Regions from separate parts of the Nesterenkonia sp. CL21 genome, predicted to be linked through region 3. Evidence: riboswitches for the same ligand, from Rfam matches in the RefSeq annotation. Region 3 holds a riboswitch; each other region holds the start of a gene.
What was found. A riboswitch is a leader RNA that binds a small molecule or an ion and turns the genes downstream of it on or off. The one in region 3 is predicted to bind thiamine pyrophosphate.
Positions count from the first base shown of each region.

Region 1: linked by a shared signal. The riboswitch ahead of thiO (glycine oxidase ThiO) and the one ahead of thiD (bifunctional hydroxymethylpyrimidine kinase/phosphomethylpyrimidine kinase) in region 3 are both predicted to bind thiamine pyrophosphate.
Region 2: linked by a shared signal. The riboswitch ahead of Q7C18_RS09580 (3-oxoacyl-ACP reductase) and the one ahead of thiD (bifunctional hydroxymethylpyrimidine kinase/phosphomethylpyrimidine kinase) in region 3 are both predicted to bind thiamine pyrophosphate.

Region 1 covers NZ_JAUTWR010000007.1:176,164-179,425, reverse strand. The annotation lists gene Q7C18_RS11815 (sugar ABC transporter permease) at 1-295, shown strand, start outside; gene Q7C18_RS11810 (carbohydrate ABC transporter permease) at 292-1,164, shown strand; TPP riboswitch at 1,180-1,286, shown strand; gene thiO (glycine oxidase ThiO) at 1,276-2,520, shown strand; gene thiS (sulfur carrier protein ThiS) at 2,526-2,765, shown strand; gene Q7C18_RS11795 (thiazole synthase) at 2,770-3,262, shown strand, end outside.
Region 2 covers NZ_JAUTWR010000005.1:99,990-103,251, forward strand. The annotation lists gene Q7C18_RS09570 (carbon-nitrogen hydrolase family protein) at 1-493, shown strand, start outside; gene Q7C18_RS09575 (hypothetical protein) at 630-1,154, opposite strand; TPP riboswitch at 1,247-1,342, shown strand; gene Q7C18_RS09580 (3-oxoacyl-ACP reductase) at 1,435-2,283, shown strand; gene Q7C18_RS09585 (LLM class flavin-dependent oxidoreductase) at 2,286-3,262, shown strand, end outside.
Region 3 covers NZ_JAUTWR010000001.1:816,559-819,820, forward strand. The annotation lists gene Q7C18_RS03660 (response regulator) at 1-461, shown strand, start outside; gene chrA (chromate efflux transporter) at 567-1,808, shown strand; TPP riboswitch at 1,885-1,989, shown strand; gene thiD (bifunctional hydroxymethylpyrimidine kinase/phosphomethylpyrimidine kinase) at 1,979-2,857, shown strand; gene Q7C18_RS03675 (GTP pyrophosphokinase family protein) at 2,936-3,262, opposite strand, start outside.

The sequences.
Region 1 (3,262 bases), on a different contig from region 3:
AGCGGGACCGCTGCGTCGCCTCTGGTCCGTCACGCTGCCGCTGCTGCGGCCCGCTGTCGCGACCAACCTCATGCTCATCACGTTGCAGACGCTGTCGGTGTTCGGCCTGATCTTCATCATGACCGGTGGAGGACCAGCCCAACAGAGCCAGACCCTGCCGCTGTACATGTACGAGCAGGCCTTCTCCTACGGCCAGCTCGGCTACGGGACCGCGGTGGCCCTCCTGCTCCTGATGATCGGGGCGATCGCTTCGATCCTGTATCTGCGGCTGCTTCCCGAGGAGGACAAACGATGACCACCACCGCGCGGCATGACGTGCCGGTCTCCCGGGCTGGGCGAGGTCGGCGAGCACGGACCGCCGAGGCCGTGTCCACGGTGGTCATGATCTTCCTGGGCGCCGTCTTCCTCATCCCGCTGCTCTGGGTGGTGCTGGCGGCCTTCAACACCGATGCCTCGCTGGCGGTGGCCTGGCCGGAGACCTGGAGCCTGGGCAACTTCTCGGCCATCTGGAACGCCGAGACCACCTTCCGACCGATCGCGAACTCGCTCATCCTCTGCGGCGGGGCGACGCTCGTGACGATGACGGCGGCGGTGCTGTGCGCCTACCCGATCTCTCGGTACCGGTTCCGGGGAAAGCGGCCCCTGCTGCTGACGATCATCTTCTCCACCGGGCTACCCATCACCGCGATCATGATTCCCGTCTACTCGCTCTTCGTGCAGATCAACCTCATCGACTCGATGGCCGGGGCGATCCTGTTCCTGGGCGCCTCGTCGCTGCCCTATGCCATCTTTCTGACCAAGGGCTTCATGGACTCAGTGCCGCTCGAGATCGAAGAAAGCGCGTGGACGGAAGGGGCCGGCGTCTATCGGACCCTGTGGGCTGTGGTGATGCCCCTGATGCGTTCAGGGCTCGGAGTGGCCACGCTGTTCACCTTCGTGATGATGTGGGGAAACTTCTTCGTCCCGTTCATGCTGCTGCTCAGTCCGGACAACCTGCCGGCAGCGGTCACCCTCTACACCTTCTCCTCCCAGTACGGCCAGGTCGCCTATGGGCAGCTGGCCGCGTTCTCGCTGTTCTACTCCCTGCCGGTCATCGTGCTGTATCTGTTCGTGGGGAGGAGCCTCGGCACCGGATTCATCGCTGCGGGCGGCGTGAAGGGCTGACCCCCTAGAATGGAACCGGAATTCCGTGGGAGCCCGGGCAGGCCGGGCTGAGAGGGCGAAGCCGCCGACCACTCGGACTCGATGCGGGTCATGCCGCCGTGAGGAGGAGATGTGGGCGTCACCGTCGTGGGAGCAGGAGTCGTCGGTCTGCTCTCGGCGTGGGAGCTGCGCCGGCAGGGGCACCGGGTCACGGTGATCGCGCCGGACATCGCCCAGGGCGCCAGCTACGCGGCCGCCGGCATGCTCGCCCCCATCAGCGAGGTGCAGTACGGCCAGGACCGGCTCTACCCCCTCATGACCGCCTCTCGGGCGGAGTATCCAGCTTTCCTGGCCACGCTGGCCGCCGCCGTCGACGCCCCCACCGGGTGGCGGGAGAACGGCACGATCCTGCTGGCCGCCGATCGGTCCGACCGCGACGCTGTCGCCCGGCTGGTGGCCGTCCAGCAGGCCCACGGCATGGAGGTGGAGCCGCTGACCTCCTCGGCGCTGCGGCGTCGCGAGCCGGGCCTCGCGCCCGGGATCTCCAAGGGGTGGGACGTCCCCAGCGACCACCAGGTGGACCCCCGGCTGCTCGCGGACTGTGCGGTGCAGGCCCTGCAGGCGCCGCTGGACGGCGCGCGGTTCCCCGACGCCGGCCCGCCCGCCGATCTCATCCAAGCCCGCGTCACCGCCGTCCACGCCGACGGGCCGGGGCGCACCGGGGTCCGGCTCACCCTCGACGACGGCACCGAGCGCTCCGAGTGCTCCGAACTCACCGACGACAAGATCCTCCTGGTGCCGGGACTCGGCTACGCGGACATCGCCGGACTGCCCGAGCAGACGCCCCTGGATCTGCGGCCCGTCCACGGGGACGTGCTGCGCCTGAAGGTCCGCCCCGGGCAGCTATTGCCCGGGGAGCAGCACATCGTGAGCGCCACGGTCCGGGCCACGGTGGCCGGCCGCAGCGTCTACCTGGTGCCGCGGGCCGACGGCGGGCTCGTCGTCGGGGCCTCCTCCCGGGAAGACAGCCTGCCCGGCACCCACGCCGGCTCCGTGCAGGAGCTGCTCGACGACGCCGTCGCGGTGCTGCCGGGCGTCAAGGAGACGGAGCTGGTGGAGATCACCACCCGGGCCCGGCCGGGCACCCCGGATGACATCCCGTACCTGGGCCGCTGCGAGCAGGCGCCCGACGTCGTCGTCTCCACCGGCTATTCTCGACACGGCATCCTGCTGGCGCCGCTGGCCGCCCGGCTCGCGGCGGCCCTGCTGAGCGACGACGGCGAAGCGGCCCTGAGCGAGGAGGACCGCCGGATGCTGGCCCATATGAGCCCCACCCGCTCGCTGACCGCACCACAGATGACCCCCACAGGATTGTGAGAGACATGCTCACCGTGACCATCAACGAGGAAGACGTGAAGTTCGACGACGGCGCCACCGTCGTCGACGCCGTCGCCCACACCACCGGGCGTCAGCTGAACCCGGACGGCACCCCCGCCGACGGCGGCCGGCTGGGCGTGGCGGTGGCCATCAACGCCGCCGTGGTCCCGCGCAGCGCCTGGGCGTCCACCACGCTGAGCCACGGCGAGGAGCTCGAGATCGTCACCGCAGTGCAGGGCGGGTGAACGCATGACCGCACAGACCGCACAGACTGCGCCGACCACCCCGCCGCCCCTGCAGGTGGGCGACTACACCCTGGCCAACCGGCTCATCATGGGCACCGGCGGCATCACCGACCTGGAGGCCCTGGAGCGCGCGCTCATCGCCTCCGGCACCACGCTGACCACGGTGGCGATGCGCCGCTACAGCCCAGAGACCAAGACCAGCGTGTTCGCCATGCTGGAGCGCCTCGGCATCGACGTGCTGCCCAACACGGCCGGCTGCTACACCGTGAAGGACGCCGTGCTCACCGCCGAGCTGGCCCGTGAGGCCCTGGAGACGAACCTCATCAAGATCGAGGTCATCGCCGACGAGCACACTCTCCTGCCCGATGTCATCGAGACCTTGGAGGCCACCGAGCAGCTCGCCGACCGGGGCTTCATTCCCATGGTCTACACCACCGACGACCCGGCGGCCGCGGTGCGCCTGGAGCAGGCCGGGGCCGCCGCCGTCATGCCGCTGG
Region 2 (3,262 bases), on a different contig from region 3:
CGACAAGATCCATCTCTATGACGCCTTCGGCTTCCAGGAGTCCAAGACCGTGGCCCCCGGTGAGGAGCCGGCGCGGTTCACTCTCGACGGTGAGCTCCTCGGCCTGGCGACCTGTTACGACATCCGATTCCCGAGCCTGTTCACCGCCCACGCCCGGGCCGGAGCGCTGGCCACCATCCTGCCGGCGTCCTGGGGTGCCGGACCCGGGAAGGTGGACCAGTGGCGGCTGCTGGCCCGCGCCCGGGCGCTGGACTCCACCCAGTACGTGATCGCGTGCGGTCAGGGCCTGCCCGCAGCGGCCGGGGTCGAGGCGGTGGAGGGGGCGCCCACCGGGGTGGGGCGCTCCATGATCGTCTCGCCCACCGGGGAGGTGCTCGCCGAGGCCGGCGAGGCCCCGGAGCTGCTGGTCGCCGACCTCGACGCCGACGTCGTGGCCGCCGCCCGGGAGAAGCTGCCGGTGCTGGCCAACGCCCGGGAGATCCCGCAGGGCTGAGGGTTCCTGCCCTGTGCTCCTGCCCTGAGCCGGCTCGCGGCATCCCTGTCCCCCCTCCAGGGGTGAGGGCGTCAGCTGGCGCGCCCCGCTTCACGAAGGCGATGCGTCCCTGAAAGGGGGGGGACAGTGCGAGGGGTCAGGGCCGTGGAGGAGCCGAAGTCCTGCCCCTGCTCTGGAGCAGAAGGCGTGCCCAGGCCACGAACGTCACCAACGGGAAGGACAGGCTGGTCACCAGCCAGGGCACCATCCAGGCGCCCTGAAGTCGCGTCATCTCCAGTGCGGGCCCAGCCAGGAGCCCGACGACGGCGGCCAGCCCGGCGAGCGCGATCGTGACCTTCAAGGAGACGACGACGGCGCGGGCCAGCCCGGCCGCCGCCGCGGAGGCGACACCGGCCGTCCCCGCGGCGCGGCCAGGGGCGGCCCGGCGCAGCGCCGGGAACAGCAGCAGCGTCAGGACCATGCCCGCGACCGCCGCGACGACCGTCGGCGCGGTGATGAGCACCGGCACCCAGCCGATCGCTCCCGCGAAGCCCGCCCCGGTGGCGTCGAGGTCCGTCAGGACGCTCGCGAGCACCCACAAAGCTCCGATCGCACTGACGAGGGCGGCGGGGTAGGCGGCGCTCCGCCAGGCGAGCTGGAGAGCGGTGTGTGGCGTGGGCATGGCAAAACTCCAGGTCAGATCTCTCTCACCGTACCTCAGGCGGGTCAGCCGCACACCGACTGGCTGTGACGCCCGCCATGTGATGAGATGAAGGCTGTGACACGGGGTGCCGCGCACTGCGGCTGAGATGACACCCGTCGAACCTGATCCAGTTAGCACTGGCGAAGGGATTGTCCGGCATGTGCGGCGCTGATCCGCACGGCGCCAGACCCGGTGACCTCCATCGGTGTCCAGTGCGCATCGCCCGCGGGCCGCCTTCGCCTCGAGACGAGAGGCAACCATGAGCACCGACACGGCACTCAACGACGCCGCACCCACCAGCACCGCGTCCACCACCGAATCCGCCGCCGGCCCCCACGACGGCGCCCTGCCCCTGAGCGAGCAGGTCGTCGTCGTCACCGGCGGCGCCCGCGGCCTGGGCGCGGCCCTGACCGCCGCGTTCCTGCGCGAAGGCGCCCGCGTGGTGGTCAACTACCACTCCTCGCAGTCCGCCGCCGACGAGATCGCCGCCGCCCACCCCGAGCAGGCGCTCGCGGTGCAGGCCGACGTCCGCGACGCGGAGCAGGTCCGCAGCTTGATCAGCACCGCGCGCGAGCACTTCGGACGACCGGTGACCACGGTGGTGAACAACGCTCTGGTGGACTTCGCCTTCACCGGCGATGCCCGCTCCAAGGCCCACGAGATCACCGCCGAGGAGTTCGAGGCGCAGTTCGCCGGTTCGGTGACCGGCCCGCTGAACCTCATCCAGGCGGCCCTGCCCGGGATGCGCGAGGTCGGCCAGGGCAGGGTCATCACCATCGGCACCAACCTCTTCCAGCACCCGGTGGTGCCGTACCACGACTACACCGCGGCCAAGGCTGCGCTGCTCTCGCTGACCCGCACCTTCGCCGACGACCTCGGCCCCGACGGCATCACCGTCAACATGGTCTCCGGTGGGCTGCTGCGCACCACCGACGCCTCCGCCGCCACCCCGGAGGAGGTCTTCGACGCCATCGCCGCGGGCACCCCGCTGCGCAAGGTCACCATCCCGGAGCAGCTGGCTGACGCCGCCCTGTTCTTCGCCTCCCCGTGGTCGCGCGGGGTGACGGGGCAGAATCTGATCGTCGACGGCGGGCTGGTGAAGGGCTGAGCATGGGAGCGGTCGCACCGGAGGTCAAGCTGAACCTGTTCCTCTTCGGCGTCGGGCACCACAAGGCCGCCTGGCGCGCACCGGACTCTGCGGTGGAGCGGCTCGGCGACGTCGAGCACTACATCGAGCTGGCACGCCTCGCCGAGCGCGGAAAGCTCGACGCCGTGTTCTTCGCCGACGGCCACTCGCTGGGCATCGGCGCCGTCGAGGACGGGCCCACCTGGTTCCTGGAGCCGCTGACGCTGCTGTCGGCGATGAGTCAGCACACCGAGCGGATCGGGCTGGTCAGCACCGTGTCTTCGACCTTCTGGACCCCGTTCCACGCCGCCCGGCTGCTGGCCAGCCTGGACCACATCAGCGGCGGGCGCATCGGCTGGAACGTGGTGACCTCCATGTTCGACGCCGAGGCGCAGAACCACTCCTATCCGTCCATGCCCGCTCATGCCGAACGCTACGGACGGGCTGAGGAGTTCATCGACGCCGTCACTCGGCTCTGGGACTCCTGGCCGCAGGAGTCCCTGCTCCACGATCGAGACGGGCGATACGCCGACGGCGGCCTGATCACTCCCATCGATCATCAGGGAGAGCACTTTCAGGTGGCCGGGCCGCTCAACGTCCCGCGGCCGCCGCAGGGCCGGCCGGTGCTCTTCCAGGCCGGGGCTTCGGACCAGGGTCGAGACCTGGCCTCCCGCCATGCGGAGGCGATCTACGCGGTCGCCTATGACGCCGAGGCCGCGCGTGAGTACAGCACTGACATCCGACGCCGGCTCGCCGCCGCAGGCCGCGACCCCCAGGGCACGGCGATCATGCCCGGACTGGTCACCTATGTGGGCTCCACCATGGCGGAGGCCCGCGCCCAGCAGGCCGCATTGGATGCACTGCTGCCCACCGAGGCCTCACTGCGCCAGCTCAGCGTGTTCGTCGGCCAGGACACCTCGGACTGGGAGCTCCACGCGCCCGTGCCGGAGCTGCCCCCGTT
Region 3 (3,262 bases):
AGCTGGACGGTGTGCGCGTGCTCATCCTGACCACCTTCGACGACGACGCCGACGTCCTCGACGCCGTCCGCGCCGGAGCGGCCGGATACCTGCTCAAGGACACGCCCGCCGAGCAGCTGAGGGGCGCGGTGAGGACCGCTGCCGAGGGCGGGAACCTGCTCTCTCCGCAGATCGCACGCCGACTCATGGAGCACGTGGCAGCGCTGCCGAGCCCTGCGAGCGGCCCCGACGACGGCGCCGGACTCGATCTCAGCGAGCTGACCGACCGCGAGCATGAGGTGCTGCGCGCGGTGGCGCAGGGCCTGACCAATGCCGAGATCGGTGCCACCCTGCATCTGAGCCCGGCCACGGCGCGCACCTACGTGAGTCGGATCCTGCACAAGCTCCATGCCCGAGACCGCACCGAGCTGGCCATCCTCGCCCATCGGGCGGGACTGGGGCCTCCCGAGCCCCGGGGCTGAACCTGATCCCGTGCCTGATCTCCGTGCCCGTGCCCGAGCCCGTGCCTGAGCCCTTACCTGCTGCGTTTCCCCGCCGTTCACCTGCTCACGTCAGTCTGGAGTCCTGTGACCCCTTCTTCACCGTCCCACGGCCCCGCCCGCGCTCATGACGGCAGTGTCCTCGAGGTCTTCCTCGTCTTCCTCCGTCTCGGGCTGACGTCCTTCGGCGGCCCGGTGGCTCACCTCGCCTACTTCCGCGAGGCCTTCGTGGAACGCCGTCGATGGCTCAGCGAGAAGGCGTATGCGGACCTCGTCGCCCTGTGCCAGTTCCTGCCCGGCCCGGCCTCCAGCCAGGTGGGCATGGCGCTGGGGCTCCAGCGGGCCGGCTGGGGCGGCATGGCCGCGGCCTGGTTCGCCTTCACGATGCCGTCGGTCGTCCTGCTGGTCGTCGTCGCCTACGGGGTCTCCGCCGTCGGTGACCTCTCCGACGCCGGGTGGATCCATGGGCTGAAGGCCGCGGCTGTGGCGGTCGTGGCCCACGCGGTGCTGGGGATGGCCCGGACGCTGACCCCGGACGCGGCCCGCGCCACCATCGCGGCGCTGGCGATGATCACCGTGGTGCTGGTCCCGCACCCGTTCATCCAGGTCGCTGCGATCGCCGCGTCAGGAGTGATCGGTCTGGTGTGGCTGCGGCCCGAGACCCCGCAGGCGCGGGAGGAGGATGCCTTCACCGTGGCCGTCTCCCGCCGTGTCGCCGCCGCCGCGCTGGTGCTCTTCGGGATCCTGCTGGTGGGCCTGCCGCTGCTGGTGGCCGCGGCCGGGTCAGCGGCCTGGCACGCAGCGGCCCAGCTGGTGGACCTGTTCTACCGGGCCGGCGCCCTCGTGTTCGGCGGTGGACACGTGGTCCTGCCGCTGCTGGAAGCCGAGACGGTCGGTTCGGGCCTCGTGGACCCTGAGGTCTTCCTCGCCGGCTACGGCGCGGCCCAGGCGGTGCCGGGGCCCCTGTTCACCTTCGCCGGATACCTGGGGGCCTCCACCACCTCCGGTCCCAGCGGCGTGGTGGGGGCGCTGATCGCGGTGGCGGCCATCTTCCTTCCCGCGGCACTGCTGGTGGTGGGCGCCCTGCCCTTCTGGGAAGCGCTGCGCGGCGCCCCGCTGGCCCGACGCGCACTGACCGGTGTCAACGCCGGGGTGGTCGGAATCCTCGCGGCCGCCCTGTATGACCCGGTCTTCACCGCCGGAGTCCTCGACGTCGGTCCGGGGGCCCTCGGGCTGGTCGTCGGGGCATTCATCGCGCTGAACAGCTGGAGGGTGCCGGCGTGGGCGGTCGTCCTCGTCGCCGGCGTGCTGGGGTGGCTTGTGCTGTGACGGGCCCACGCGCCGTCGAGAGGCGATCAGCCGGGAACGTGGGTGTGAGGGCGCCCACCGCGCTGGACTAGACTCGATCATCGGCACGGGGTGCCGCGTCCCCGCAGGGGACCTGGCTGAGACCACACCCGTTGAACCTGCACCTGATCATGCTCGCGAAGGGATGCCCGATGACCTCACCTGCCTCTGCACCGCGCCGCTCCCCGTCAGGCGTCCGGGAGATCCCCAACGTGCTGTCCATCGCCGGGACGGACCCCACCGGCGGGGCCGGCATCCAGGCGGACCTGAAGAGCTTCGCCGCCCACGGAGCCTACGGCATGGCGGTGGTCACCGCACTGGTGGCGCAGAACACCGAAGGTGTCCGTGACATCCACCTGCCGCCGGTGACGTTCCTTCGTGCGCAGCTGGACGCTGTCAGTGACGATGTCGCTCTCGATGCGGTCAAGGTCGGCATGCTCGGCACCGTGGAGGTCATCGAGACCGTCGCCCAGTGGTGGGACGGCCTGCCGGACCGGCCGTGGCTGGTGGTGGACCCGGTGATGGTCGCCACCTCGGGGGATCGGCTCCTCCAGGCGGATGCCGAGCAGGCGCTCATCGAGTTCCTGCACCGTGCGGACCTCATCACCCCGAACATCCCCGAGCTGGCTCTGCTGGCCGGGCAGGAGCCGGCCGCCGATGCAGCGACGCTGGTCCGGCAGGCGCGGAGCGTCGCCGACGCCCACGGCGTGGTGGTCCTGGCCAAGGGTGGACACTTCGACGACGACGAGGTCGAGGACATCCTGGTGCATCCGGCCGACGACGACGGCGCTCGCCCGGACGAGGGCCGGCACGTCTCCGAACGGGTGCGCACCACCAGCACCCACGGCACCGGCTGCTCGGTGTCCTCCGCACTGGCGGCGCTGCGGGCGCGAGGTCTCAGCTGGGATGAGGCCGTGCCCCAGGTTAAGGTGTGGATGACTGAGGCGCTGCGCGACACGCAGCGCCTCAACGTCGGGCACGGGCACGGGCCCATCCAGCACTTCGCCCAGCTGTGGGGGACGCAGGGCTGATCCGGACGCCGGACCGGCTCGCAGACGACGGACCCCCTGGGTGCCTGGACGCCGGCCGGTTGCCGCTCTGTGCGCGGCTCAGTTCTGCTGCGAGGAGGCCTGCTGTGCGATGTCCTCCCACTTCCACGCGGCGCTGGAGGCCTGTTCTCCGGGGAACTCGCTCTCGGGCACGTCCTCGTCGGGGAACCACGGTCCGGTGCGAGGGCGGTCGGCGGCGGCCGGCGTCGGACCGGTCGCGCCCTGCCCGGAGCTCGGCGCCTGTTCCTTCAGGGCGGTGACGCGATCCCGGATGTCCGCCATCTGGCGGTCCAGCGCGGCGGCCTTCTCGGCAGCGTCGCGCAGCTGGTCGTGGATGTCGTCAGGGACCTCACCGGAGTAGGTGTAGTAGATCTTGTGCTCCAGGGA